DNA from 3 places in the Photobacterium sp. TLY01 genome. Region 2 is predicted to be linked to each of the others. Evidence: riboswitches for the same ligand, from Rfam matches in the RefSeq annotation. Region 2 holds a riboswitch; each other region holds the start of a gene.
What was found. A riboswitch is a leader RNA that binds a small molecule or an ion and turns the genes downstream of it on or off. The one in region 2 is predicted to bind thiamine pyrophosphate.
Positions count from the first base shown of each region.

Region 1: another riboswitch for thiamine pyrophosphate. It lies ahead of thiC (phosphomethylpyrimidine synthase ThiC); the one in region 2 lies ahead of thiB (thiamine ABC transporter substrate binding subunit).
Region 3: another riboswitch for thiamine pyrophosphate. It lies ahead of thiD (bifunctional hydroxymethylpyrimidine kinase/phosphomethylpyrimidine kinase); the one in region 2 lies ahead of thiB (thiamine ABC transporter substrate binding subunit).

Region 1 is NZ_CP090364.1:3,277,477-3,287,459, reverse strand. Features, by position in the region: rRNA gene LN341_RS15270 (23S ribosomal RNA) at 1-335, shown strand, start outside; rRNA gene rrf (5S ribosomal RNA) at 430-545, shown strand; tRNA gene LN341_RS15260 (tRNA-Trp) at 771-847, shown strand; gene crcB (fluoride efflux transporter CrcB) at 1,056-1,439, opposite strand; gene LN341_RS15250 (universal stress protein) at 1,570-2,010, shown strand; TPP riboswitch at 2,071-2,168, shown strand; gene thiC (phosphomethylpyrimidine synthase ThiC) at 2,294-4,222, shown strand; gene thiE (thiamine phosphate synthase) at 4,219-4,860, shown strand; gene LN341_RS15235 (HesA/MoeB/ThiF family protein) at 4,863-5,618, shown strand; gene thiS (sulfur carrier protein ThiS) at 5,618-5,827, shown strand; gene LN341_RS15225 (thiazole synthase) at 5,829-6,599, shown strand; gene thiH (2-iminoacetate synthase ThiH) at 6,609-7,739, shown strand; gene LN341_RS15215 (aminopeptidase P family protein) at 7,794-9,581, opposite strand; gene LN341_RS15210 (LysR substrate-binding domain-containing protein) at 9,705-9,983, opposite strand, start outside.
Region 2 is NZ_CP090364.1:2,903,955-2,913,937, forward strand. Features, by position in the region: gene LN341_RS13440 (MJ1255/VC2487 family glycosyltransferase) at 1-950, opposite strand, end outside; gene LN341_RS13445 (phosphatase PAP2 family protein) at 947-1,462, opposite strand; gene leuA (2-isopropylmalate synthase) at 1,948-3,498, shown strand; gene leuB (3-isopropylmalate dehydrogenase) at 3,501-4,592, shown strand; gene leuC (3-isopropylmalate dehydratase large subunit) at 4,619-6,058, shown strand; gene leuD (3-isopropylmalate dehydratase small subunit) at 6,076-6,678, shown strand; gene LN341_RS13470 (DUF547 domain-containing protein) at 6,829-7,608, shown strand; TPP riboswitch at 7,704-7,806, shown strand; gene thiB (thiamine ABC transporter substrate binding subunit) at 7,924-8,910, shown strand; gene thiP (thiamine/thiamine pyrophosphate ABC transporter permease ThiP) at 8,927-9,983, shown strand, end outside.
Region 3 is NZ_CP090365.1:931,099-941,081, forward strand. Features, by position in the region: gene LN341_RS19880 (TrkA family potassium uptake protein) at 1-362, opposite strand, end outside; gene tenA (thiaminase II) at 540-1,202, opposite strand; gene LN341_RS19890 (ABC transporter substrate-binding protein) at 1,243-2,184, opposite strand; partial or broken gene LN341_RS19895 (ABC transporter permease) at 2,213-2,953, opposite strand; gene LN341_RS19900 (ABC transporter ATP-binding protein) at 3,021-3,833, opposite strand; gene thiD (bifunctional hydroxymethylpyrimidine kinase/phosphomethylpyrimidine kinase) at 3,830-4,714, opposite strand; TPP riboswitch at 4,815-4,912, opposite strand; gene LN341_RS19910 (VOC family protein) at 5,105-5,455, shown strand; gene LN341_RS19915 (family 20 glycosylhydrolase) at 5,528-8,116, opposite strand; gene LN341_RS19920 (hypothetical protein) at 8,727-9,212, shown strand; gene LN341_RS19925 (hypothetical protein) at 9,516-9,983, opposite strand, start outside.

The DNA.
Region 1 (9,983 bases), 370 kb from region 2:
GTACGCGAGCTGGGTTTAGAACGTCGTGAGACAGTTCGGTCCCTATCTGCCGTGGGCGCTGGATGATTGAAGGGAGTTGCTCCTAGTACGAGAGGACCGGAGTGAACGAACCGCTGGTGTTCGGGTTGTGTCGCCAGACGCATTGCCCGGTAGCTAAGTTCGGCATCGATAACCGCTGAAAGCATCTAAGCGGGAAGCGAGCCCTGAGATGAGTCATCCCTGAGGCTTTAAGCCTCCTGAAGGGCTGTTCGAGACTAGAACGTTGATAGGCAGGGTGTGTAAGCGTTGTGAGGCGCTCAGCTAACCTGTACTAATTGCCCGTGAGGCTTAACCATACAACACCCAAGGGGTTTTAGCGGACTCCATAAGCACTTGAATGATGTGCTGAGAACTTAAGTCAGATTTTCCAAGATTGTTGAATAAATTTTGCTTGGCGACCATAGCGTTGCGGACCCACCTGATCCCATGTCGAACTCAGACGTGAAACGCAGCAGCGCCGATGGTAGTGTGGGGTCTCCCCATGTGAGAGTAGGACATCGCCAGGCTTCCTTTTAAAAAAGGCCACCCTAATCGGGTGGCCTTTTTGCTTTTTCAGGATTCTGGATCTGCTGAGTGAGTCGATTGGTTGGTGAAAGTGATGCGCAACATCTGAAGATCGCGCGTATTGCAAGTTGTTGATGTTTTAGTAGTCGATCGACAAAGTAATCAGTCATTTTCAGGCGGAAGGGCTGGTAATTCTCGTTCAGCTGTATACAATACTTACCAATTCTAGGGGATTAGTTCAGTCCGGTAGAACGTCGGTCTCCAAAACCGAATGTCGGCGGTTCGAATCCGTCATCCCCTGCCAAATACAAAAGCCTCGTCTTCGGACGGGGCTTTGTTGTTTCTGAAGGTCAGCTCATGCGCTGTGAACGTCAGCCCGCTGGGGTGCCAGTCCTATCGTCCGTCATCCCCTGTCAGTTTTAGTAACCTTGTCATCCATGTCTAAATGTCCGCGGTGGTAAGTATCTGTGGAAATTTGCAGTGGTTGAAGACATTATGAATCATGCATCCGCTTATCCACGCTGAAGCAACTGAAATCCCACGAAGCAAGCAAATAGGCTCAGAGATAAGTTCAGCATCATATTCAAGCCAGCCTTAATATAGGCGCCTTGCTGGAGCAGTATCAGGTTATCCATCGAAAACGTAGAAAAAGTCGTTAGCGCTCCCAGCATGCCGATGCCAATCAATGGACGCCAGGGAGCTGCCTCTATCATGCCCTGGTTCAGTGCCGAGCTCAGCATACCCATCATCAATGAACCGATGATGTTGACGGCCAGCGTTCCGTACGGGAATCCCTTGCCTAATAAAATCACCGAGAGTTCAGCAATCAGATAGCGTGAGCAGGCGCCGACCGCCCCGCCAATCGCCACATAGCCCAGAATAATCAGTTGGTTCATAGAAAGCCCAGATGGTGACAGAATCATTACATGCTATGGTCAAAAGACAGGAAAAAGTCTGATACCACAAAGCGACGTGCTTCTCACATGACGGTTACTACATTGTGCACTAATCCTAGCAGGAGTAGCGATGATTATGGGTATGTACCATACCATTTTACTGGCAATTAACCCGGATGATTTGAATGTAAAACAGTTAGTTGTAAAAGCCGGTGTGATTGCCAAGCAAAACAATGCAGATCTGCATCTGGCCTATGTAGAGCCGGGTGTAGGTAATGTCAGCTTTCTGGATATCGATTTACAGCTCGACGAGGCGCATAACGAGCAGGAGCTGAGAAGAATGGCTCAGTTGTCTGATCTGGCAAAGCATTCACCACGTCCGATTGCGGCGATTCATCTGGCCGACGGTGATGTTGCCGAACATCTGATTGCGCTGGGGAAGACGATCAAAGTCGATTTAGTGATCACGGGGAACTACAAACCCGGCATTCATTGGCTGGGTGATATACGTTATGAGCTGGCGCAACACTTGAAGTGTGATGTGCTGATCTGCCAGCAGAAAACGCTGTAGTGGTGTAGGGATGAAAAAGACGACTTGCTGAGCGGGTGATGCTTCCTTATACTCTTTGACTGAAACTTGTCGGAGTGCCAACTGGCTGAGACCGCATTGCGGGATCCGTTGAACCTGATCAGATTAGTATCTGCGAAGGGAACAAGAGAAAATCTTCTGCCTAGCTGTACCTTTAGCGTACTGCTGCTGTATCAGACGATGCGACACGCCCTACATGTGTCCGCCTCTTGTTTACGCGCCCATCCGTCAAGCAACTTCCCTAACATTGAAAAAGGAAATTGCTATGTCGAATCGCAAACAAGCGAGACTGGAAGCGAAACAATTCATTGATTCACTCACCACCCAAGCCTACCCCAATTCCCGGAAAGTCTATGTCACCGGCAGCCGGGATGATATCCGTGTCGGCATGCGTGAAATCGCCCAGGCCGATTCTTTGGTCGGCGGCGATAAAAACAACCCTATCTTTGAGCCAAACGAGCCGATTCGAGTGTATGACACCTCCGGCTTTTATACCGATCCTGAGCAATCCATTGATATCTATAACGGCCTGCCGACACTGCGTGAAAGCTGGATTGAGGAGCGCGGCGATACCGAACTGCTGGATGAGCTGAGCTCAGCATATTCCAAAGAGCGTCTGGCCGATGACACGCTGGATGATTTGCGTTTTGCCCACCGAGCCCGCGTACGCCGTGCGAAAGCTGGCCAGTGTGTGACTCAGATGCACTATGCCCGTCAGGGCATGATTACGCCGGAGATGGAATATATCGCGATCCGGGAAAATATGGGTCGCGCTCAGTATCGTGATGAGGTGTTGAATCAGCAACATCCGGGACACAGCTTTGGTGCCAATCTGCCCAAAGACATCACCCCAGAGTTTGTTCGCAAAGAAGTCGCGGAAGGCCGTGCGATTATTCCGTCGAACATTAACCACCCGGAATCCGAGCCGATGATCATTGGCCGCAACTTCCTGGTGAAAGTGAATGCCAATATCGGTAACTCGGCCGTGACCTCTTCAATCGAGGAAGAAGTGGAAAAACTGGTGTGGTCGACCCGCTGGGGCGGCGATACCGTGATGGATCTGTCGACCGGCCGAAATATTCACGAAACCCGCGAATGGATCATCCGTAACAGCCCGGTGCCCATTGGGACTGTCCCTATGTATCAGGCGCTGGAGAAGGTCAATGGTGTGGCTGAAAACCTGACCTGGGAAGTCTTCCGCGACACCTTGCTGGAGCAAGCGGAGCAGGGGGTCGACTATTTTACGATTCACGCCGGTGTATTGTTACGCTTTGTCCCGATGACCGCCAAGCGGGTAACCGGAATTGTTTCCCGCGGTGGTTCTATCATGGCGAAATGGTGTCTGGCGCACCACAAAGAAAGCTTTTTGTATGAGCATTTTCGTGAAATTTGCGAGATCTGCGCCCAGTACGATATCTCCCTGTCGCTGGGTGACGGCCTGCGTCCCGGTTCAGTTGCTGATGCCAATGATGAAGCCCAGTTCAGTGAGCTGCGCACTTTAGGCGAGCTGACTAAGATAGCCTGGGAGTACGATGTCCAGGTAATGATTGAAGGCCCGGGACATGTCCCGATGCACCTGATCAAAGAGAACATGGATGAGCAGCTCAAGCACTGCCATGAAGCACCGTTTTATACTTTAGGCCCGCTGACCACCGACATTGCCCCGGGCTACGACCATATTACTTCTGGTATTGGTGCGGCGATGATCGGCTGGTTTGGCTGCGCCATGCTGTGCTATGTCACGCCGAAAGAGCATTTAGGTCTGCCGAACAAAGACGATGTCAAAACCGGTCTGATCACCTATAAGCTGTGTGCCCACGCCGCTGATCTGGCCAAAGGTCATCCCGGGGCGCAGGTGCGTGATAATGCCCTGTCCAAAGCCCGTTTCGAATTCCGCTGGGAAGATCAGTTCAATCTCGGATTGGACCCGGATACTGCGCGGGCTTTCCATGATGAAACGCTGCCACAGGAATCGGGCAAAGTGGCTCACTTCTGCTCGATGTGCGGACCGAAATTCTGTTCGATGAAGATCTCCCAGGAAGTGCGGGATTACGCCAAAGCGCAAGAGGACGCTCAGGTGATTCAAATGCTCGAGGATCCCTTGGAGGGGATGCGCCAGAAAGCGGAGGAGTTTCGGGACAAGGGCAGCGAGCTCTACCACAAGGCGAAAACCCATGAGGAACAGCAGGCATGAGTGAGGTGATGCAAGCGTCATTTCCTGTGATGGAGGGCGGCATCGGTCCGCTCTATCCGGTTGTTGATGATGTCCGCTGGATTGCCCGATTGCTGCCGCTTGGGGTGAAAACTGTTCAGTTGCGGATCAAAGATCCAGCGCATCCTGAGCTGGAGGCGCAGATTATTGATGCGATTCGTCTGGGCCGGGAGCACAACGCCCAGGTGTTTATTAACGACTACTGGCAGCTGGCGCTCAGGCACGGTGCTTACGGTGTGCACCTGGGGCAGGAAGAGCTGGATATCGCGGATCTCGATGCGCTGCGCCAGGCAAATATCCGCCTGGGGGTATCAACCCGAACGGCGGCTGAGCTGCAACGCGGTCTGGCACTGGCACCCAGCTATGTAGCGATCGGCCATATTTTCCCGACCCCGACCAAAGACATGCCGACTCCACCACAAGGGATCGCTCAGTTAAAAGCGCACCTCGGCACAGTGGCCGGCCGCTATCCGACGGTCGCCATCGGCGGGATTGATCTCACCAATGTTGCAGATGTCTGGCAGACGGGCGTGTCCTGTGTGGCTGTGGTGCGGGCTGTGACAGCGGCAGCGGATCTCGAGCAGGCACTGGCGGCATTTGCTGACAAGCTGGTGAGGTAGTCATGCTGACAGACGAGTCTTTCTTGCGCTACCAGCGCCAGGTGCAGCTACCGGAAATCGGAGAGCAGGGCCAGCAGGCCCTGCAGCAGGCCAGGGTGCTGATTATCGGTGCGGGCGGGCTTGGCGCACCGGCAGCCTTATATCTGGCGGCGGCGGGCGTTGGCAGCCTGGTGATTGCCGATGGTGACAAGGTTGAGCGCTCCAACCTCCAGCGGCAGATTATCTACCGTGATGATAATCAGGGTGAGAGCAAAGCACAGGCCGCCGTGACGCAGATCAAGGCGCTCAATCCGCTGATCCGTGCCCGTGCAGTGACAGCCAGACTGGCCAAGCTGCAACTGGCGATGGAAATCAGTCTGGCTGATGTGGTGCTTGATTGTACCGATAACTTTGCCAGCCGCCATGCCATTAATCAGGCCTGCTTTGAGCACGGTAAACGGCTGATCTCTGCCGCGGCGATTCGCTGGCAGGGGCAACTGATGAGCTTTGATTTTCGCACCCGGCAGGGGCCTTGCTACCACTGCTTATTTCCGAACGGCGAGATGAAAGCCCCGCAGAACTGCAGTGAATCCGGGATTGCCGGACCTGTGGTCGGCATTATGGGAACCTTTCAGGCGCTGCAGGCGGTGAAAGCCATCACTGACAGCGGTGATCTCTGTGTCCGTCAGTTCCGCCAGTTCGACGGCCTCAGCCTGCAATGGCAGCAGTTTGCCTTGCCTGCCAACCCGCAATGTCCTGTATGTAGTAAGGAATCTTGATGACCACGATAACCGTTCTGGTGAACGACAAAGCCATGCAGCTGGCGGCACAAAGCTCGCTGCAACAGCTGCTGGAGCAATTGGCGATGCCGCTGGATGCCACAGCAGTTGCGCTCAATCAGGCCATTTTGGGCCGCGAGTTCTGGGCCGAGCAACGGCTCAATGACGGCGATGAAATCGCCTTGTTTCAAGCCATAGCAGGAGGCTGACATGCTGACCATTGCCGATAAAACCTTTTCATCCCGCCTTTTTACCGGAACGGGCAAATATGCTGGCCGGGACGTGATGGCAAAGTCAATTATTGCATCCGGTTCTGAGCTGGTGACCATGGCATTGAAGCGGGTGGATATTGATAACCGAGATGATGACATTCTTGCCCCGTTGCGTGAGGCGGGAGTCAACCTGCTGCCGAATACCTCGGGAGCCAAGAATGCCAAAGAAGCGATCTTTGCCGCCCAGCTGGCCCGTGAAGCGCTGGGAACCAACTGGCTGAAACTGGAAATCCACCCGGATCCCAAGTACCTGATGCCGGATCCGATAGAAACGCTGGCCGCAGCCGAAGCGCTCGTCAAGCAAGGTTTCATTGTACTGCCCTACTGTCATGCCGATCCTGTGTTGTGTAAACGCCTGGAGGAAGTCGGCTGTGCCGCCGTGATGCCGCTGGGTGCTCCCATAGGTTCCAATAAAGGGCTGGCCTCACGGGATTTTCTCGACATCATTATCGATCAGGCCCGGGTGCCTGTGATTGTGGATGCCGGGATCGGTGCGCCTTCTCATGCGGCTGAAGCCATGGAACGCGGTGCCGATGCTGTGCTGGTCAATACGGCGATTGCGGCAGCGGCGGATCCGATTGCCATGGGATTGGCCTTTAAACTGGCCGTGGAGAGCGGCCGGATGGCCTACGAAGCCGGCCTGGCTGGTACCGTCAGTCATGCCGTGGCGTCCAGTCCGCTCACAGCGTTTTTAGACGCCAGCGCGTAAGGAGAGGTCATGAGTTATGTCGATGTATGGCGGCAGCTGGACTGGGATGATGTCCGGATGTCGATTTACAGTAAAACGGCCGCGGATGTCGAGCGGGCGCTCAGTCATCGCAAGCGCGATCTGGAGGATTTCAAAGCGCTGATTTCGCCCGCGGCAGAGCCGTATCTCGAGCAGATGGCGCAGCAGTCGGCCGCACTGACGCGGCAGCGGTTTGGCCGCACCATCGGGTTTTATGTCCCTTTGTACCTGTCGAACCTCTGTGCCAACAGCTGCACCTATTGCGGCTTTACCATGGAAAACAAGATCAAGCGGCGGACGTTGAATCTTGACGAGATCGAACGGGAATGTGCGGCGATCAAGGCGTTACAATTTGACAACGTGCTGCTGGTTACCGGGGAACATGAGCGCAAGGTCGGCATGGCCTATTTCCGCGAATGTGTCCCGGCAATTAAGCGTCACTTCAGCTATCTGTCGATGGAAGTGCAGCCGCTGGATCAGGATGAATACGCTGAGCTGAAAACCCTGGGACTGGATGCGGTGATGGTATATCAGGAAACCTACAGCGCCCCGACTTACGCCAAGCATCATTTACGCGGCAATAAAATGGATTTTGAATATCGGCTGGCCACGCCGGACAGACTGGCCCGTGCCGGGATCGATAAAATCGGCATTGGTGCGCTGATTGGTCTGGAGGAATGGCGCACCGACTGCTTTTTTACCGCCAGTCACCTGGACTATCTCGAACGCACTTACTGGCAGAGTCGGTATTCGATTTCCTTCCCGCGCTTGCGCCCCTGCACAGGCGGCCTGGAGCCCAAATCCGTGATGAGCGACCGCCAGCTGGTGCAGCTGATTTGTGCCTACCGGCTGTTTAATCCTGAAGTCGAGCTGTCGATGTCGACCCGGGAGTCGCCGCATTTTCGCGATAACGTCTTGCCATTAGGGATCACCAGCATGTCGGCGGGCTCCAAAACCCAGCCTGGCGGCTATGCCGATGATGAGCCTGAGCTGGAGCAGTTTGCGATCAGTGATGAACGCGCCGTGGCTGAGGTTGCAGACGCGGTGAAGCAGCACGGGTTTGAGGTGGTGTGGAAAGACTGGCATCCCGCATACTCCGGCTTGAGTCACTCGCTGACCTGATTGCCGGTAAAAAAAGAAGCTCCCGGCCGGGAGCTTCATGGTCTTGCATCTCAGTTAACGGCTGAGCGGTGCCGTGGCTTGTTGCAGCCAGCTCAGATCCTCGCCTTGCAGCGACGGGCTGATCACCTCGAACACGGTTTGATGGTAACGGTTCAGCCAGTTGAGCTCAGCATCGGTCAGCAGGCTGAGATCCACCAGACGGCGGTCAATCGGGGCACGGGTCAGGGATTCAAAGCCCAGTACTGTCATGTCGCCCTCGGTTGGTACTTCGACCACCAGTTCCAGGTTTTCGATCCGGATGCCGAACGCATCGGCGCGGTAGTAGCCCGGTTCGTTGGACAGTACCATACCCGGCAGCAGCGCGGTCGGATTCGGCGCTTTTGAAATGCGCTGCGGGCCTTCATGCACATTGAGGAAATGGCCGACACCATGACCCGTGCCGTGGTCGAAATCAAAGCCATGGGCCCACAGGTGCTGGCGAGCCAGCGCATCAAGCTGTGAGCCTGTGGTGCCGCGCGGAAAACGGGCGGTTGCCAGTGCGATATGGCCTTTCAGGACCAGGGTGAAGGTTTGCTTCACTTCATCGCCCGGCGTGCCGATGGCGATGGTGCGGGTGATATCGGTTGTGCCGTCCGGGTACTGGCCGCCGGAGTCCACCAGGTAGACATTGTCCATTTGCAGGACGCCCGGCTCAGGCTGGTTGTTGTGATTATAGTGACACATGGCTGCGTTGCCGCCGGCTGCAGAAATGGTGTCAAAGCTGACATCGGTACAGCTTGGATCCTGAATACGGAACTGCCACAGCTGCTCGGCCAGTGTTGCTTCGTCCAGCAAGTTGCCGGCCGCGACTTGGCGGTCGACCCAGGCCAGGAATTTGGACACCGCGACGCCATCACGGATATGGCAGGCTTTCATGCCGGCGACTTCGGTGGCATTTTTCGCCGCTTTCGGCAGCATGCAGGGATCGGCGCCTTCAAGGATGATGGCACCAGCATCACGCAGGGTTTGTCCGGACCAGGCATTGCTGGTGGCCGGGTCGAGCAGGACGCGTTTTCCTTGCAGGGCGTTTAAGCTGTTTTTCAGGGTTTCCGGCGCCTGAACGCGGACGCCTTCGCCGACGTGCGCCGCAAACTCAGCCGGCAGACGGGCCTGATCAATGAAGAAATCGACGCTGCCATCGTTGTGCAGAATGGCTGCGGAGAGCAGCACAGGCAAGCAGGCCACATCACTGCCGCGCACGTTCAGCAGCCAGGCAATGCTGTCGAGCTGGGTCAGCAGCACGGCATCGGCTTTTTGCTGTTGCAGGCTGGCCGCAATTTTGGCGCGTTTGTCGCTGCTGCTTTGGCCGACAAAATCCAGTCCCATCAAGCGGGCATCCGACAGGGTGGGGGCCGGGCGATCTGCCCACAGCGTATCAATCGGATTGGTGTCCAGCAGCACCAGCGTCAGATCGCTGGACAGGGTTTGCTGAGTCCGCTGCAGCCAGGCACCGCTGTGCAGGCGCGGGTCGACGGCAATTTTGCTGCCTGACGCGAGTTGTGTTTCCACCCAGTGCATCGGGGGTTCTTCGATCAGATGACGGTACTCAAACACGTCGCCCGGCACTTGTTTACGAACCTGAACCACATAGCGGCCATCCACGAAGACGGCTGCTTTATCACGGGCAATAACGGCCGCACCGGCAGAGCCGGTAAACCCGGTTGCCCACAGCAGGCGTTCATTGTGTTCCGGGATGTATTCACCCAGAAATTCGTCTTCATGCGGGATCACCAGAGCGTCAAGCTGTTCTGCTTCCAGCCACTGGCGAATCTGTGCCACGCGTTGTGAGATCACTGATTGCATCTGTCTGTATTCCTTTCTGTTGTTGTCATCCGAATGGGGATGATCCAAACCTGCCCCTTAGTCACCCTGACGGCAGCTGCAGGCCGATCCGGTAACGGTAGCGTTTTTAATGAGCCGCTGCAATTATCGGCTGGACAATTCGCGGCACCCGTTAATGATTATCTGCCGTAACCAGCAATGGCCAGGATCATTCTCTTGATGCTGCGGCCAGAACAGGGTGTAGGCCATTGCCGGCAGCGGGGTGGGCAGCGGCAGGACCACCAGGTTGAGCTGCGCGGCAACATAGTCGGCAAAATGGCTCGGCGCCGTAAAAATCAGATCCGTATGGGTACATAAGCTGGCGGCACTATTAAAGTCTGGCACATACATGGCAATGTCGCGCTGCAGGCCTTGCTCTGCCAG
Region 2 (9,983 bases):
ACTGCCAGCGCCACGTCCGGCCAGATCACCTGCCCCGGCGAATGGCTGTCGAGCCAGTTGCGTAACGCGGCCGCATCGAGTGAATGCATGCCGACCGCCAGCCCCATCAACTCCAGCGTCGCCACATTGCTCAGCTGTTCGTACTGACCTTGCAGCGGTTTGAGCAATAACTTCTTGCCCAGTGCGATGGCTTCAGACGGCAACTCAAAGCCACCGTTCGCTATCACCCCGTCGCACACAGCCAGCCGCTGATGAAAGCCGGTCCGGCTCAGTGCGCAGACCTGCACATTGTCCTGCTGATAATCCTGCCGCACCGAGGGGTGATAACAATAAAAAGTCACCGCGGAAAAGCGGGTCAGCATCGCCAGCACTTGATCCAGTGCTTCAAAAGGCAGGTACACCAGGATGGCGCCATCGGACTGCACCGCTAAGCCGGTCGACTGGGGCACGATCGGCGGCAGGATCGGGGCGCCGAAATGGTACCAGTGCAATCCCAGGGGTTGATCGGTCGGTGCGAAGAAGCGGATCAGCCTGCGGTCCAGCCAGCTTTCCCCTTCTTTGGGTACATCGTACAGAAATGCGCTCTGATGACTGAGCCCCAGACTGGGAATCCCCTGCCGGCGGGCGGCCCAGGCGGAAACCGGCTCAAAATCATTGATCACCAGATCATAGCCGGACAGATCCATCGCCTTGACCTCCTGCCAGAAATTCAGCAATGAATTGCGCCGGAAGGTTTGCCACTGATTCACCTTGCCATGCTCAGTGATAAAGGTCAGCCCCTTCGAGGTGCGATAATCACCGAAACACGCCATATCAAAATAGTCTTCAGCCGGACGGCCGGAGAAATGAAAATCGACGCTCACCCCAAGCTGATCAAAGGCTCTGGCCATTTCTCTGGCCCGGGAAATGTGGCCGTTGCCAGTTCCTTGTACGCCGTAAAGTATCTTCATATCGCCCCCTTGACGACATCAAAGCACATCATGCCAAGCAAGGCGCCCGCCACAATATCGGTAATAAAATGCACGCCCAGCAGCACACGGGAGAATCCGATCAGCATGGCCCAGGGCCAGACCAGCCAGGCTGCAGCCGGGTAAAAAGTAGAAATTAAAGACGCCATCAGAAAAGCGGCAGCGGTGTGACCGGACGGCAGGCTGTATTTGTCAGAAGGTTGAATAAAACTGGGCAACTGCGCCGGACGATTGCGTTTAAAGGTGTTTTTCAATAGCAGGTAGACAGGCAATTCCAGCAGAAAAGCCAGTAACCCCAGACCTAAGACCTGACCGCCCTGTTGCCGGTCAAATACCCAGGCCAGCAAGCCAAACAGTAAGTACAAGGGCCCGTCGCCCGAACGGGAGATTATCCGGCTCAGTGTCGCCACCGGCTGGTTAAAGCGGTGACACAGACATAAACTGGAAAAGGCATAATCAAAGCGCTGAATGGGTACTAAAACAGTCACTGCCATAGCACAATTCTCCTCTTAACCTGTGCAGCCAGATTAAGAAGCGGATGTGACAAGCGGGTGACGATTTCGAGGAGGGATAATGACAATCATCGTCTTTGCGCGGGCAGAAGGGAGCGGGGATGGCTGCGCGCTCAACAGAGTTGCGTGATAACCGCAGCTCGACGAGAACCAAAGCAGGTCAGACTCCCCTGCTCTCCTATCTAAAATGCATAAAGATACAATTATCGCTTGACGCTAGTCTGTACAATTTGATATTCCTTTGGTCAACAACACAGCGGATCAAAAAAACAATGCAAACACAATTCACCCTTCTACTCAGCCTACTCCTTCTCGTGACCAGTCGCGTGGGTAGCTGATGGGTGAAATTCACCGCTAACAATTCAGATTAACCCGCGCCCAAGCGCGGGTTTTTCGTATAAAGGCCCGGCGTACAGGACGCGACCAAGCCATTATTAACAGGCAGGCCAACTAAAAAGGAAGCAATCATGAACGATCAGGTCATTATATTCGACACCACCTTGCGCGACGGCGAACAGGCCTTGTCCGCCAGCTTAACGGTGAAAGAGAAGCTGCAGATTGCCTATGCCCTGGAGCGCCTGGGCGTCGATATTATTGAAGCTGGCTTCCCGGTGTCCTCGCCGGGCGATTTTGAGTCGGTGCAGACCATCGCCAGGCACATCAAGAACAGCCGCGTCTGTGCCTTGTCCCGTGCCGTGGCCAACGACATTGATGTCGCTGCCGAATCGTTAAAAGTTGCCGAAGCCTTCCGAATCCATACCTTCATCTCCACCTCCACCATTCATGTTCAGGACAAACTGCGCCGCAGCTATGATGATGTGATCGACATGGCGGTGGCTGCCGTGACCCGTGCCCGTAAGTACACCGACGATGTCGAGTTTTCCTGTGAAGACGCCGGCCGTACCCCAATCGATAACCTGTGCCGTATGGTTGAAGCGGCCATCAAAGCCGGCGCAACCACGGTCAATATCCCGGACACGGTTGGCTATACCCTGCCGAGCGAATTTGGCGGCATCATTTCCCAGCTGTTCAACCGCGTACCGAACATAGACAAAGCCGTCATTTCGGTGCACTGCCACGATGATCTGGGCATGTCGGTCGCTAACTCCATGGCTGCCATTCAGGCCGGTGCCCGTCAGGTCGAAGGCACGATCAACGGGATTGGCGAGCGCGCCGGTAACTGTGCGCTGGAAGAGATCGCCATGATCATCAAAACCCGCGCCGAGCTGCTGGGTGTCACCACCAATATCAAGCACGAAGAAATTTCCCGCACCAGCAAAATGGTCAGCCAGCTGTGTAACATGCCGATTCAGTCCAACAAAGCCATTGTCGGTGCCAATGCCTTCAGCCACTCGTCGGGGATTCACCAGGACGGCGTGCTGAAGAACAAGAACACCTACGAGATCATGACCCCGGAATCTATCGGACTGAAAAACCAGGCGCTGAACCTGACCAGCCGCTCCGGTCGCGCGGCCGTCAAGAGCCACATGGACAGCATGGGTTACAACGACAACGAGTACAACTTAGATACCCTGTATGCCGATTTCCTGAAACTGGCCGACCGCAAGGGCCAGGTATTCGATTACGATCTGGAAGCCCTGATGTACTTCGCCAACATGCGCGAGGAAGACGACTACTTCAAACTGAACTACCTGAGCGTCCAGTCAGGCAGCGTGATGGCGACCACCAGCATCAAACTGCAGTGCGGTGACGAAGAGAAATGTGAAGCCGCGGTCGGGAATGGTCCGGTCGATGCGCTGTACCAGTGTATTTACCGTTTAACCGGCTATGAAATCGCTCTGGACAAGTTTGACCTGACCGCCAAAGGCGAAGGGGAAGACGGCCTGGGTCAGGCGGATATTATTGCCAACTACAAAGGCCGCAAGTACCACGGGACCGGTCTGGCAACCGACATTGTTGAAGCGTCCGGACAGGCTCTGCTGCATGTGATCAACAGCATCCATCGCGCCGAGCAGATTGCAGAAATTAAACAGAAAACAAAAATGGAGACAGTATAACCATGGCAGGTCAACGCTATAAAATTGCCGTGTTATCCGGCGACGGGATCGGTCCGGAAGTCATGCGTCAGGCACACAAAGTGCTGGACGCCATTGAAGCCCGGTTTGGCTTCACCCTGGAGCGTGAAGCATATGATGTAGGTGGCATTGCCATCGACAATCACGGCTCACCGCTGCCGGATCACACCCTGAAAGGCTGCGAAGCTGCTGATGCTGTGCTGTTCGGCTCGGTCGGCGGCCCGAAATGGGAACACCTGCCCGCCAATGAGCAACCGGAACGCGGGGCGCTGCTGCCGCTGCGCAAGCACTTCCAGCTGTTCTGTAACCTGCGTCCGGCGCAGATCCACAGTGGTCTGGAAGCCTTTTCTCCCTTGCGTGCCGACATCTCCGAGCGAGGTTTTGACATCGTGGTGGTGCGTGAGCTGACCGGCGGCATCTACTTTGGTCAGCCGAAAGGCCGCGAAGGGGAGGGTGCGATGGAAAAGGCCTATGATACTGAGGTTTATCATCGCTATGAGATCGAACGTATCGCCCGTATCGCGTTTGAGTCTGCCCGTCTGCGTCGTAAGAAAGTCTGCTCCATCGACAAAGCGAACGTGCTGCAAAGCTCAATTCTGTGGCGCGAAGTGGTGGAAGGGATCGCCAAAGATTACCCGGATGTCGAACTGAGCCACATGTACATCGACAACGCCACCATGCAGCTGATCAAAGATCCGTCGCAGTTTGACGTCATGCTGTGTTCCAACATTTTCGGTGACATTATCTCCGACGAATGCGCCATGATCACCGGCTCTATGGGCATGCTGCCTTCGGCCAGCCTGAACCAGGACAAGTTCGGCATGTATGAACCGGCCGGCGGTTCAGCGCCGGATATCGCCGGTAAAAACATCGCCAACCCAGTGGCACAGATTCTGTCTGCCGCCCTGATGCTGCGCTACAGTCTGGGTCAAGAAGAAGCGGCACGCGCCATTGAGCAAGCCGTCTCCCAGGCACTGGAAGCCGGTGAACTGACAGCGGATCTGGCCGGCAACCGCCCGGCCCTGTCGACCGACGCCATGGGCGATAAAATCGCCGCCTACATCCGCCAGGCATAAGCCGAACGACGAGGAGCAAACGAGCAATGTCAAACACAACACACACAGCCAAAACGCTGTACGAAAAAGTCTATGATGCCCACGTCGTGGTCGCCGCCGAAGGTGAAAACCCGATTTTGTATATCGACCGCCACCTGGTGCACGAAGTCACCTCACCGCAGGCCTTTGATGGCCTGCGCGAAAAAGGCCGCCCGGTTCGCCAAACCGGCAAAACCTTCGCCACCATGGACCACAACGTGTCGACGCAGACTAAAGACATCAATGCGTCGGGCGAGATGGCACGTATCCAGATGGAAACCCTGGCCAAGAACTGTAAAGATTTCGGCGTCACCCTGTATGATCTGAACCACAAATACCAGGGCATCGTCCATGTCATGGGGCCTGAGCTGGGGATTACCCTGCCGGGCATGACTATCGTGTGCGGCGATTCCCACACCGCCACCCATGGGGCGTTCGGCGCGCTGGCCTTTGGGATCGGGACGTCTGAGGTTGAGCACGTGCTGGCCACCCAGACCCTGAAACAAGCCCGGGCCAAAACCATGAAGATTGAAGTCAGAGGCAAAGTCGCCCCTGGCATCACAGCCAAAGACATTATTCTGGCGATCATCGGCAAGACCACAGCTGCCGGCGGTACCGGCTATGTGGTGGAGTTCTGCGGCGAAGCGATCACCGATCTGAGCATGGAAGGCCGGATGACGGTCTGTAACATGGCCATTGAGCTGGGTGCCAAGGCCGGCCTGATTGCCCCGGATCAGACCACCTTTGATTACATCAAAGGCCGTCACTTTGCTCCCACCGACGCCAATTTTGACGCCGCTGTCGAATACTGGCAGACCCTGAAATCCGATCCCGATGCCCAGTTCGACCACGTGGTCACCCTGGATGCCAAAGACATCAAACCACAGGTGACCTGGGGCACCAACCCGGGTCAGGTCATTGCCATTGATGAGCCGATTCCGGCCCCGGACAGCTTCAGCGATGCGGTTGAGCGCTCTTCTGCCGCCAAAGCACTGGCCTACATGGGTCTGGAAGCGGGTAAAAAGCTGGCCGATTTCCCGATTGATAAAGTCTTCATCGGCTCTTGCACCAACTCCCGCATTGAAGATATGCGAGCTGCCGCCGCGGTTGCCAAAGGCCGCAAAGTCGCCCCCCATGTGCAGGCACTGGTGGTGCCCGGTTCTGAGCAGGTCAAAGCACAGGCCGAACGCGAAGGGCTGGACAAAATTTTCATTGAAGCCGGTTTTGAATGGCGCCTGCCGGGCTGCTCTATGTGTCTGGCGATGAACAACGATCGCCTGGGGCCAGGGGAGCGCTGCGCCTCGACCAGTAACCGTAACTTCGAGGGCCGTCAGGGCCGCGATGGCCGCACTCACCTGGTGAGCCCGGCGATGGCCGCTGCCGCCGCCTGTGCCGGTCATTTCGTGGATATCCGCGAGCTGGACCAAGCCACCGTCGCCACCGCCTAATCTGAGAGGAAACAAACATGGCAGGAATCAAACAACATACTGGACTGGTGGTGCCGCTGGATGCCGCGAACGTCGACACTGACGCCATCATTCCGAAGCAGTTTTTGCAGAAAGTGAACCGGACCGGTTTTGGCAAGCACCTGTTTCACGACTGGCGTTTTCTCGATGACGCCGGCCAGCAGCCAAATCCTGAGTTCGTCCTCAACTACCCGCGCTATCAGGGCGCCAGTATCCTGCTGGCCCGTGAAAACTTCGGCTGCGGCTCCTCACGCGAGCACGCCCCCTGGGCCCTGGCTGACTACGGCATCAAGATCATGATTGCGCCGAGCTTTGCCGACATTTTTTATGGTAACGCAATCAACAACCAGATGGTGCCGGTGCGCCTGACGGATACCGAAGTGGACGAGATTTTCCAGTTTGTCGACGCCAACCAGGGCGCTGAGGTGACAGTGGATCTGGAAAGCATGACGGTCAGTGCCAACGGCAAAACCTACGCATTCGAGATTGACGAATTTCGTCGCCACTGCCTGCTGAATGGTCTGGATAACATCGGCCTGACCCTGCAGCACGAAGATAAAATCGCTGCGTATGAAAGTCAGATCCCGGCCTTTCTGGCCTGATCTATACTGTCAGTGCTGACTGACTCAGACACCCTGCTCCGGCAGGGTGTTTTGTTCAGCGCCGGTACCGGAAAGAAACACCCTTTACTTCGGTCTGTTGAATATCAATCTTTTGACAGAGGTGTTCACATGTATCCGCTACGCCAAATCCTGACTGTGTTGAGCATGCTCACCTTGCTCAGCCTGTCTTTCGTCACACTCGCAGCGCCCAAAGCCGATCTCTGGCCTTTGTGGCAGGCCAGCAACCCGGGCAGTACCGAAAAAATTGACCATACCCGCTGGCAAACCCTGCTCAACGACTATCTGCTGGTCGCCCCCGGGCAGACCCGCTTTCGTTATGCCGCGGTCAGCGCGCAGGATAAAACCGCGCTGGCTCGCTATCTGGACCAGCTCACCGCGCTGGACCCGCGCCGCTACAACCGTAATGAGCAATTTGCCTACTGGGTCAACCTGTATAACGCCCTGACGGTCAAAGTGATTCTGGATAACTATCCGGTCAGCTCGATCACCAAACTCGGTGGTTTGTTCAGCTTCGGCCCCTGGGATGAAAAGCTGATCACCATCAGCGGCCAGAGACTGTCACTCAATGATATTGAACACCGCATTTTGCGCCCGATCTGGCAGGATAAGCGAGTTCATTACGTGGTGAACTGTGCCAGTTTAGGCTGCCCGGATCTGCTCCCTGAGGTCATGCAGGCCGATCAGCTGGAGCAGCAACTGGACTTGGCCGCCAGACGCTTTATCAACAGCGAGAAAGGGGTTTCTGTGCGCGGCCAGCGTGTCCGCCTGTCGTCGATTTATGACTGGTATCAGAGTGATTTCGGCACCCTGGCTGAGCTGCAAACACACCTGAATCAATATCTCAGCCGGCCGGTGACCCTGACATCACCAACTTACGATTACGACTGGCGACTCAATGAGCTCAAATAGCCTCAGCTGACAACTGACAACTGACTAGCGCCTCAGGATTCACAGCCGGCCGCAATTGTGGCTGGCAACCTGTCCCGGCCGCGTTTACAATGAGAGCCGTTCTCATGGGGAGTCTTCGGGCTGAGATCGTACGGCGTACGGGACCCATTGAACCTGAACCAGATCATGCTGGCGGAGGAATTGAGAAAAACTGAGAGACAAGAAAGCACATCTTTACCCGCTTATCGTGCCTTTCCGGGAAACCTTCCCTCTCACTCAACCCCGCGCCTTGAAGAAATCGGAATTCCCTGTTTAACAGGAACTCAGGAGCGCTTTGTGAAACACCAACTGATAGCTTTACCCCTGCTGGCTGCCGCCACGTCTGCCGCGGCCGCTCAACCGACTTTAACGGTTTACACCTACAGCTCTTTCACCGCCGACTGGGGACCAGGTCCGGCCATCGAAACGGCTTTCGAAAAAGAATGCGACTGCGATCTTCAGTTTGTCGCCCTCGACGATGGCGTGTCGATCCTCAACCGGGTTCGTCTGGAAGGCAACAGCAGCAAAGCCGATCTGCTGTTAGGACTGGATAACAACCTGATGGCGGAAGCCAAGAAAACCGGCCTGCTGGCCACACACCAGGTCGATACCACGGCGGTTACCCTTCCGGGCGGCTGGAACGATGACACCTTTGTGCCTTTCGACTATGGTTACTTCGCTTTCATTTATGACAGCAAGAAACTGAGCAACCCGCCAGAGAGCCTGAAAGCCCTGGTTGAGCGCGACGATCTGACCATGATTTACCAGGATCCGCGCACCTCAACGCCGGGACAGGGTCTGATGCTGTGGGTGAAATCTGTCTATGGCGATCAAGCCGCCGCAGCCTGGCAGCAACTGGCGAAGAAAACCGTGACTGTGACCAAAGGCTGGTCAGAGGCCTACAATATGTTCCTCAAGGGCGAGGCCGATCTGGTGCTCTCTTACACCACCTCACCGGCCTACCACCTGATTGCCGAGCAAGACGACAAGTACAAAGCCGCCAACTTCAGCGAAGGGCACTATCTGCAGGTGGAAGTCGCCGCTAAACTCAAAAACAGCCGCAACAGTGCGCTGGCTGATCAGTTCCTGGCCTTCATGCTGACCCCGGGCTTCCAGTCACAGATTCCAACCGGAAACTGGATGTATCCGGTGACCAATCAGACACTGCCAGAAGGCTTCAGCAGCCTGCCCCTGCCTGCCAAGTCGCTGGAATTTTCCGCCGATGAAGTCGCGAAAGAGCGTAAAAGCTGGATTCGCGAGTGGCAGACTGCCCTGACCCAGTAAGGCAATAGGACAGATCTTGTTACTCTCCCGTTCCAGCCTGCCCGGCCTGTTCAGCGCCGGGCTGATCCTGATTGTCGTCGGCGGGGCGCTCAGCGCGCTGCTGACTCAGGCCACCGAACTGCAGCCGCTCAGCTTGTGGCAGGATCCTTACCTGCGTCATGTCACGGCCTTCAGCTTCAAGCAAGCGCTGCTCTCGACCCTGCTCAGTGTGATACCGGCGATTCCTGTGGCTTACGCCCTGTCGCGACGCCGTTTCCCGGGCCGCACGATACTACTGCGCTTATTCGCGATGACAGTGGTGCTGCCGGTACTGGTGGCGGTATTCGGCCTGCTGGCAATTTATGGCAACAGTGGTTTGCTGGCCCAATGGCTGGCCGCTTTAGACATGCGTCTGCCGTTCAGTATTTACGGTCTCAACGGCATTCTGCTTGCCCATGTGTTCCTGAATCTGCCGCTGGCAAGCCGTTTACTGCTACAAAGTCTGGAAGGCATTCCGGCCGAACAGCATCAGTTGGCTGCCCATCTGGGCATGAAAGGCTGGCCGCTGTTCCGGCTGGTTGCCTGGCCGCGGCTGCGCCAGCAACTGCCGCAGGTCGCCGGGCTGGTGTTCATGCTGTGCTTTACCAGCTTTGCGGTCATTATGTCGCTCGGTGGCGGCCCGAAAGCCACCACAATCGAGCTGGCCATCTATCAGGCGCTGAGGTACGACTTTGATCTGGCTGCCGGTGCCATGCTGGCGTTATGGCAGATGCTACTGTGCTGCTCGTTGGTGTTGTTCAGCCAGCGCTTTGCCAAACCGCTGTCCACACTCAGCGGCCGGGTCCGCCAGGGGCATCCGAATTATCTCGACAGCCACACGGCAAGGGTGTGGGACGGATGCTGGATTGGCTTGGTACTCTTGTTAGTTCTGCCGCCTATGCTGGCGGTCCTGAGTGCCGGTCTGAACAGCCAGCTACCGCAACTGCTGGCCACCCCGGCCCTGTGGCAGGCCGTGACCCACTCGTTACAGATCGCAGCGCTGGCCTGTGTGCTGGCACTGATCAGCGGTATCACCATACTCTGTGCCAGCCGTT
Region 3 (9,983 bases), on a different replicon from region 2:
ACAACACGATCGGCACCAATTTTGTGCAGAATTTTAGCGTGGTATCTGTCTTTGGCCTTCACCCAAACCTGTTTTACTCCTGATTCTTTTAAAATCAGTGTGGTCAGAATACTGGCGTTGACGTTATCGCCGATAGCCACCATCGCGATATCGTAATCATCCAGTTTGAGTTCTGAAACCGTATCTTCCACGGAGCAATCGGCGACTATGGCTTGCGTGACATGATCTGCGGCTTTACGTACCAGATCTTCATTTATGTCGATAGCCAGAACTTCGGCGCCATGCTGATTCAGTTCATGACAAAGTGCCATTCCAAACCGTCCCAAGCCAATGACGGCGACTTGCTTACTTTCAGCTGCCATGCTGTTGTCCTGTAAATAATGTGTTCACTGACACAAAGCATGCATAAAAGATAGGCCAGAAATGTCTATCTGGCCGTCTTATAAGCTGAATTTAAAAGAAAAATTGTCCAGAAACTGAATATTCTTCACATGAACCGATGAAAGAGGGAATGAACCTCGTCCCCTCCGAAGAACGCATTAAGCGGCGTCCAGACCTTGCTGCCAGAACGCAATTTCCATGCGGGTGGCCGTTCGGAAAATGTTGATGAGCTGCTGGCCCCGTGGACTTACCAGTGACACAGGCTCTAGCAATTCGTCCAGATGTTGGATACTGGTTTGCACATCGTGCTGGAAGCTGTCGCCGCCATAGAGCTGAATCCAGCTGGCGTAAGGGTTGCCTTGAATACGGGTGTCAGGCGCTTTTATCAGCCTTTCGCCAATCATGGCATAGCCGATCGCGCATGGCGCCAGCGCAGTAAATAAGTCTGTCAGATCGCCCGCCATGCCCGTGTCTAAAACATAACGGGTATAGGCGACGGTTCCGACATCTTCTGCCTCTGCTTCCATGTCCGATTCTGTCAGCCCCCATTGTTGGCAATAGGTGACATGGTGGTGCATTTCACTGCCAATCAGTGCCTGTAGGCTGGGCAGCGGACGTCGCATTTCTTCCAGTGTCGTTGCTTTATAAATGGCCAGTGCATAGGCACGGGCATAATGTTTCAGAAACAGGAAATCCTGTTTCAAGTAATGAAGATAGGCAGTTGAAGGTAATGATCCTTGTGCCAGTTGTGCGACGAAGTGATGGTGTGTATACGCTTGCCAGTCGTCCTGGCAGGCATCAATTAAATCTTGATGTTTCATGGGTTATTTCATCCCGGTTAAAGTGGCATTCATGCAGCAATTAAAAGGCAGGCACAAAGTCTTTTGCTTCAGGCGCATTATCGATAATTTTGTGCTGATACATAAACTTAGAGAACTGATTGTAGCGTTCCTGATCCACGGCAGCAGGGCGGAGAGCAAAACGAGGTAAAGTATCGCGCCAGGCCAGTTTGTTTAACTCGTTATTCAATGTATCGGGAGAATAAGAGACAAAGGTTTGCCAGGCTTTATCCGGGTGGTTCACGAGATACTGTGTGGCTTTCTCAATGGCGAGGTTGAATTTTTTCAGATCGTCAGCGTTGTACTGGTTTTTATTGGCGACAACGACCAGCTCGTCGTAAGGAGGCACGCCATGTTCTTCCGGGAAGAAAGATTTTGCTTTATACCCTTCCAGCGCCAGTTGGTTCGATTCGAAATTGCGTAATCCACCCCAGATGGCGTCAACTTTCCCGGAGGCGAGTGACGAGGAGAGCGCCCATCCGACATTGACAATCTTAACGTCTGTGAAGTCGACACCTGCTGTTTTGAGCATGGTGCCGACGGTTGCCTCTTCATTGCCGGCAATTGCGATACCAATCGTTTTTCCTTTTAAATCTGCCATGGTCTTGATCTTGTTATTATCCAGTACCATCAAGGTATTGAGCGGTGTTGCAATGAGCGTCGACGCCCTGATGAGCGGCAGCCCTGCTGCCACATCAATGGTCAGACTGGTTTGGTAAGAGATCGCCAGATCCACTTTTCCCGCTGCAACCAGTTTGGCTGGCATGGAAGGGTCGGCAGGCTCCTGAATCTTGATGTTTAAGCCCTGCTCTTCGAACAATCCGTTTTTCTGCGCAATAATGATCGGGCCGTGATTCGGGTTAACAAACCAGTCCAGCATTAAGGTCATGTCTTTGGCCTGAGCCTGACTGGCCACACTTGTAATGGCAAGGGCGATGGCACTTCGGGCCGGTAAGTAAGTCATCTGTTATTTTCCTTATGTATGATGAATTTTATTGGGACTGGCCATTCTCTGGCAGCCAGGGGATAGCACGTTTAAGCAGGTAATCTGTCGCAAAATACAGCGAGACAGAGAGTCCTGCTAAAATCAGCAAAGCGGCAAACATTTCATCGATCATCATGCGGGCGTTGGCCTGCAGCATCAGGTAGCCGAGTCCTTCGCTGGCGCCAACCCATTCTCCGACAACAGCGCCAATCGGTGCGACGACCACGGCAACCCGTATTCCTGAGGCCAGGGCGGGCAGGGCCGCCGGCAGCCGGATATGCCACAACATTTGCCATGTGGTGGCATTCATTGTTTTCGCGAGATCTAAATAGCCCTGCGGGGTGTGTCGCAAACCGTCATAGCAGCAGGTTGTCACCGGAAAGAAGATGATAATGGCCGCCATGACGACTTTTGATGCAATGCCATAGCCCAGCCAGAGCATCAGAATCGGGGCAATGGCAAAAACAGGAATAGCCTGGCTGGCGATGAGCAAAGGGAGCAACCAGCGTTTCACCGGATTAAAAAGCAACATCATCAGCGCGCAGACCAGACCAATGCCAAGCCCGAAGGCCAACCCCAGGACAATTTCGCTGATAGTGACAGCCGCATGGCTGAGTAAGACATCATGGCGCTGAATTAATTTGCGGAATACGGCGAGCGGCGCCGGCAGAATAAAGCCGGGAAGCTGAAACAGGCTGACAATACCCTGCCAGAAACCGATCAGAACCGCCGAACTGAGCGCAAGTCGACTCAGAGAATGATGAAAAAGTGGCCGAAAATTCATCGGTGTCAACACACGTTTGTCTGCCAGTGCTTTAAACATTGCGCTCACCCTGGCTGGAAAGTTGCTCGATAATGGCTTGTTGTTTGACGGCCAGTTCAGCGTTGATGGCTCTCGGCGGTGCACCTTCGGGAATGGGCAAATGCTTTAATCGTCCTGGTCTCCCTTGCATTAAAAACAGGTGGTGACCCAGCCTTAATGCTTCCTGAGGATCATGGGTGATCAGCAGAACGGTGCGCTGAGCCAGCAACTCAGTGGCGAGATCCTGGAGCTTATATCTTGTCACGGCGTCCAGAGCGGAAAACGGTTCATCCATTAACACCAGCGGTTTGTCCTGAATTAAGGTGCGAACAAGCGCAACGCGCTGTCGCATTCCCCCTGATAATTGCGATGGACGGGCGTGCAATTTTTCACCTAATCCAACTCGATGGAGGAGCTGGATTGCACGCTCCTGCACGGCTGCACTGGCCTTACCCTGTTTCAGTCTGAAGCTGAAGCAGACGTTGTCCAGAACATTTAACCAGGGTAGCAGCAGATCTTGCTGCGCCATATAGGCGACACGGCCACTGATACTTTGGTTATCAGAAGCAGACAGTTCGCCGCTCCATGCCACATCTTTGGGTAACAGATCGGCGAGCAGGCGCAGCAAAGTGGTTTTACCGCAGCCACTCTGACCCAGAATGCAATGCCATTGCCCGGGCTGGAGCGTTAAATCCAACTGGCTGAATAAAGGGATCTTTTGACCTGAAAAGGCCAAGCTCAGCTGCTTTATATGAATACCGGGTTTGTTCAATTCAGTTTCAGGCGGCAATAATGGATAACTTACCGGGGGAGTGAATGTGCTCATCCCTGATCCCTCAACGAGTGAAGTGCATAGAAGTGATGAACGGGTCCGTGTCCCTGACCAATGCTGAGCAGATCTGCATGGCACAGGGCTTCGGTCAGATATGTTTTGCCTTGATTGACAGCGTCGGCGAGGCTAAAGCCTTGTGCCAGGTAGGAGGCAATAGCAGCGGATAAAGTGCACCCTGTACCGTGAGTATTACGAGTTACTACACGCTCGGCTGAAATGGTGACGGTGTCACTTTTTGTAATCAGGTAATCCGTGCTGAATGCGTCATGTTCCCAATGACCGCCTTTGAGCAACACAGCATTGTTGCTGATGGCTCTGAGTTGCTCAATCAGCATTTCTTGATCAAGACACTTGAGGGCTGGTGGATCGATATGCCGGCCGGCGGAGCCTGTGAGTGTCACGGCCTCGGGAAGGTTCGGGGTTATCAGGTTGGCTAAAGGAATGAGTTCATTTTTCAGCGTACTGATAGCGTCTTCTTCGAGTAAAAGATCCCCGCTGGTGGCCACCATCACAGGGTCCAGCACGATAAATTCAGGCTGGTACTGGCGAAGCTTTTTTGCGACGGCCTGGATGATACCGGCATCACTCAGCATCCCGATTTTGACGGCCCGGATGTCGAGATCACTGAAAACGGCATCCAATTGCTGTTCAACAAACGCAGGGCTGACAGGAAAGATGCCGGAGACACCCAGTGTATTTTGCGCCGTCAGTGCAGTGATGACGGAACAGGCATAGCCACCTGTTGCTGAAATCGCTTTAATGTCTGCCTGAATGCCCGCACCGCCGCCGCTGTCTGAACCGGCAATGGTCAGCGTAATCGGAGTACGTGCAGGATTATTTAACGGAGAAGGTTTGGCTATTGTGGGCGTGTTCATCGGCATCCCTTGCTATCAAAATCATCGTTTGATTACGCAGGGGTGACGAACAGTCGCCGGGTTACACTTCGTGAGCATCCTGGTCAGGATGAGAAGGTGACGGGCAATGCTGCTAGTTCCCTACGCCAGTATTAACTGGATCAGGTTCAACGGGTCCCACTCTGTGGTCTCAGCCTTACGGCTCCCCGACTAACGTATTTCTTCATCTGATGCGATGTGCTGAAACTAACATTTAAGCACTTTTTCGCGCCGGTCATTCTAACCTTGTTGTTTCTCAGAAAGCAAAAGAATTACACCAAATTGGTGACAGGTGAGTTTAATGAGGTAAAACCAGCTAAGCTTTCGTTGTCGATCATGTCTTTTGAAATCAGCCATTAAGGAGCCGCCACAGTGAAAAAGCACCATCAAATAAATTATGTTGAATTTCCCGCAGCCCAACTATCTAAGACAAAGGCGTTTTTTGAGCGCGTTTTTGGCTGGTCATTCATCGATTATGGTGATGAATACACTGCATTTTCAGAGCAGGGGCTGGATGGCGGATTTTATGCTGCGCCATTGTTTTCTCAGGTTGAAAAAGGGTCTGCACTGATTGTGATTTACAGTGACAATCTGGAAGCCACTGAACAGGCCGTGATCGCGGCAGGTGGGGTGATTGTGAAGCCGATTTTTTCTTTTCCTGGCGGCAGACGCTTTCACTTCACTGAGCCAAGTGGTAATGAACTGGCAGTATGGTCTGAATAAGCTCAGGGTCAGAACATCAGGGTTGAAATGAAACAGAGCTCCCGAAGGAGCTCTGTGAGTCGGTGATATCACTTAGTTAACTGTTGCTACCCGGCTGGCTCGCAGACCGGAAACAGTTCTCAGCTGAACACCTGCCGCAACCGCGGGTGGGTTGAGATGGTCGTACGACTGCCAGCTCGCGCCTTGATCGGTTGAGTACTCAATCGTCAGACCCGGGAACGTCGAATTGGCTTGAAGGACACCATTCTCAATCACACCGCCGGGAACTGGCAGGTTAAACGCGATACCCGCTTGCTCCAGTTTCGGCAGTACTTTCTGACCCAGCAGGTTGGCGAACTGGTTGTAATCTGTGTTACGTCCGGTTTCATCCAAAGCAATGCCAGCGTTGTCATTGGCTTCCCAAGTAGCCGTGTGCCAGGCACGTTCAGCCAGGCCTAACACGCGAGGGAAGACCATCCCTTCAAACTGGTCTTCGGTACGGACAGTTTCGGCCCAGAGCGATCCCTGAAGACCCAGAACATTCTCAGGCTTGAGCAGCTTTTTCACACCTGCTGAAGCAACCACTTCGGCTTTGGTGATCGGTGCACCGGCGCGAGTGAAGTCAGCATTGGCGAAGACATCATCTGGCATGAAACCAAAGGTTTTACGGGTGTCGGTAAAGCGTGGTGCCCAGTAGTAGCCACGCTCGTTTGGATCGGGCTCATATGGGTGGTCAAAGTACAGGTGGGTCGCATGGTTATAGACGACTTTATAGTCGTTATTGGCCAGATTGTAGGCACGATCTGCGACACCCCATTCCCAGATATTCTGCCATGCGTTCCCCCAGAGCTGGCTGTTTGCCATTTGTGAGCGAGGGTAAACCTGACCATCGTGCATCAGTCCGTCTTCCCAGCCTGCCATATCCAGACCATAGTTGGCTGTGATCACAGAAATACGTTCAACAAAGTAACGGCTCAGATCCGAGACGCTGTTCACACCATCAGTATTGTTGGCAATGAAATCCTGACAGGCAGGCGAGTTAATCCACGCACCAGCAATTTCGTCACCCCCGAAGTGGAAGGTTTTGAGGGGCTGAACGCCCTGATGCAGGCTGACAAGGCCGCTCACGACGGCATCAACAAAGTTATAGGTTGATTCCATACACACGTTGATGGCGTTGTCTGTGAACATCTGAACCGACAGATACTGAGTGGTATCGTTAAAATCGGTCAGCAGATATTTGTTCGCTTCTGCCATGTTTCCTTGTGCCGCGTAATGGTCATAGCGAGCTTCCATCGCTTTGATCGCCGCGTGTGCATGTCCTGGGATATCGATCTCTGGCACGACTTCGATGTTCAGTGCAGCGGCATGGCTCAGAATTTCCTGATAGTCTGCCGCTGTGTAATAACCATTGGATTCAGGTGAACCCTCAGGGCCAGCCCCCAGGAAAGGTAACAGACAGGTTTTTTCTTCAGGATCATGACAGCGTGTTGCACCAACATCTGTCAGCTCAGGCAAACCGGCAATTTCTATACGCCAGCCTTCATCATCAGCCAGGCGCAAGTGCAGTTTGTTCAGTTTAAATGCGGCCATTTGGTCGAGTAGCTGAAGAATCGAATCTTTGGTACGGAAGTTACGGACTGCATCGACGGAGAAGCCACGGTATGCAAAACGAGGGGCATCAGCAATCTGTACTGCGGGAACTTTATTGCCGTCAATTAATTGCAACAATGACTGGGAGGCATAAAGTGCACCTGCAGGATCTGCAGCACCGATGGTGATGACCTCACTGGCGGCGTCAACGTTTAGGTTATATGCCTCTTCCCATTTTTGGACGCCATTGATGTTGACCTGGCCCCAGCCCATATTGATACGTTTTTGTGTCGTGGGTGACCAGGGCGCAGCGGTGATACCCAGTTGGTTGGCCAGGAACATGGCCTGATCTTCATAACCGTTGCCGTAAACGATGACCCAGGTTGAATCCAGCGTGACATCACCAGTACCAAGCGTCATTTCGGCTGGCGTAGGAATCACGCCATTGGCATTGCTGATGACATTGAGATCAGCATTACGCTGGTATCTGTCTTGCGCGGTAAAAGGATCGTAAAAATCGGTTATGGCAGCACTTCCATAACGTTTCCATTGTTGTGGCGTTGAAAAATCCGCTACGAAAGGAAGTTCTTCTGATGGCTTGGTCGGGACCAGGCCATTCACGCGGTTACTGGTACTGGTGATCAGCGATGTGATGGTCTGGCCCTGATCTTCAGACACGAAATACCAGTTTGGCATTACGTCAGTTTTTGCGACCTGCCAGTTTGCTGCGTCAAACTCAATGGCAAGCGATTGTCCCGGAGCCAGAGGTACAAAGTTTGCGGTAGGCTCGAGTTTAAACATATCCCCGTTAACATGGCTGATTTTCACCTGGTCGGTTAAGACACTTTCAACCATGCGAATATGGCTGAAGTAAATTGACCAACCTGTCGCGGGTAATGTTTTACTGCTTTGGTTTGTGAAATCAATCTTCGCGCGGAAAGTGACCCAGTCATCCTGAGTGTTATCCAAAACGGTGTAAGTCACATCCAACCCCTGACCTAGCTGGTCCAGGTCTGCAGCAGGAATAGCCATCGCAGGTGCAGCAAATACAGCTGACAATGCAAGTGCTAATACTGACGTTTTTATCATCTTAGGTTCCTTTTTTTGATGAGCGAAATAAACATTTCTAGCCTAACTACAAGAGCTGATTGATGAAAATAGCAACAGCAAAAAATTCAAAAAAAGATAGTAAAACTGGCAGCTGTGCCTAATAAAGCATACTTGCTGTACATAAAATCAACAGATGTTCGTGATGGAGATTTAATTTTAAGCGGGGTGGGAGATGATGCCTGGTTTCGCAGGGCATTTCTGGCAACTGTGGTGTCAGCGTGAATCGTGCTTACTACGCGTTATAAAATATTGAGCACTGATAACCAGGTGCTGAAGGACTGCTTCAGCAGATGAATTATTCTGAGGTAGAACGTGTATTGAAATTCGGGGAAATCATACTGATTCTTGCTGATGAACGGTGATTTTAACGCAAAGTGTCATGAACAGCACACAGATTTCAACAAAGACGGCCACCATGTTGGGTATAAAAGCGGCGACTTACACATAAAATGTAAATCCATTCAGTAAACAAATCAGTTGCTTTGCAAAAATGGCAGCCAGCTATCAGTTTCACGATTAGAAGTGGATTTCCGCTCACTGGTAGAAGATACTCACCCGGCAATAACCTGATACGACAAAGGATAATAATATGACAAGAGCAGCAGTAATTTTATGCTCATTACTGGCCCTGGCTGGCTGTGATGAAGAGACGCTTGAAAATTTGATTGATCACAAGGTCGAAGTTTTTTCTATTGATGGAGCCCAAATTGAAGGGGCAGCACCTGCATTAGAGAATGGGTACTATAGCTGGGATGTACTTAAATCAAACCTTAATATACCGGTGAACGCACCAGATGGTGATCTCATTGATCTCAGTAACTATGGTGGAGAGGAAACTGGTTGCGCCAAGATTGAAGTTCCTGCATCAGGTCTGTGTTTTAAGGAGGGGGACGCCGACAGTTGTGTGCCGGAGCAAGTTAAGATGATAGGGTTGAAGACCTATACAATTGATTTAGATTATGTGTCAGATGCTATAGATGTAGGTTTCTATCCTGTTGAGGTGGAAACTCTATCAAAGTTCGGATTCAGTACGGCGTTTACGATTGAAGACACTGATTGCACAAATTTACAATAAGTAATATCGAAGTGGAATGATTTGGCCAGGAATTTTCCTGGCTTTTTAATTCAATTTTTTAGCAGTAAATTGTGGTTGAATGAGTAAAGCGAGGGATAACCATGTCGTTATCCACAAAAGCTGTGTATAACTCTGTGGGAAATGGCCGAACCCCAGAAGCCGTATCGTCTTGGCCAATGTCAAGCATTCAATGTTGGATTTTTGTGGTATTTTTTTGTCCTGAACATGAGCAATGTTACACAAATAAACCCTTGTATTTAAAGGGAATAGTCATTTTTAGCGGAAGACGGTTGTAAGTAAGGGTCAGCTTTCTGGCCCGGATGGCGACTGCAATTTTAATAGCTGAGAATGGCTGGCGTTAAAGGTGACTGTATTGAATTGCTTTCCGGAAAACTCAGGGTGCAGCTCGTAGAAAAAGTTGCGATCCCTTTCTAGCGCATAACTGTGTGTCAGATAACCTTTCCCATTGGGATAATCTGTGTTCCACAGTGAACTTCGGGAAACTTTACTACTGGCAATAAACTCGCCCAGATAAGTAATTTCTCCTGGCTTGACAGAAAAACTTAAATCCAGCTGTTTATCGGTTTGTGTATGGACAGTTTTTCGACCGTCCGTACCTGTAAACGTGATCGTATGAAGCAGATAGTTCCCCGATGGCAGTGGCACAGTAAATAAAGAACTTACAGCGGTGGTGCTGCGGAAGTCAGTGGAGTCGTTCGTATTTGAAATTGTGAAATTTTGCTCTGACTCAGCTCGACTGAAATACAGTGT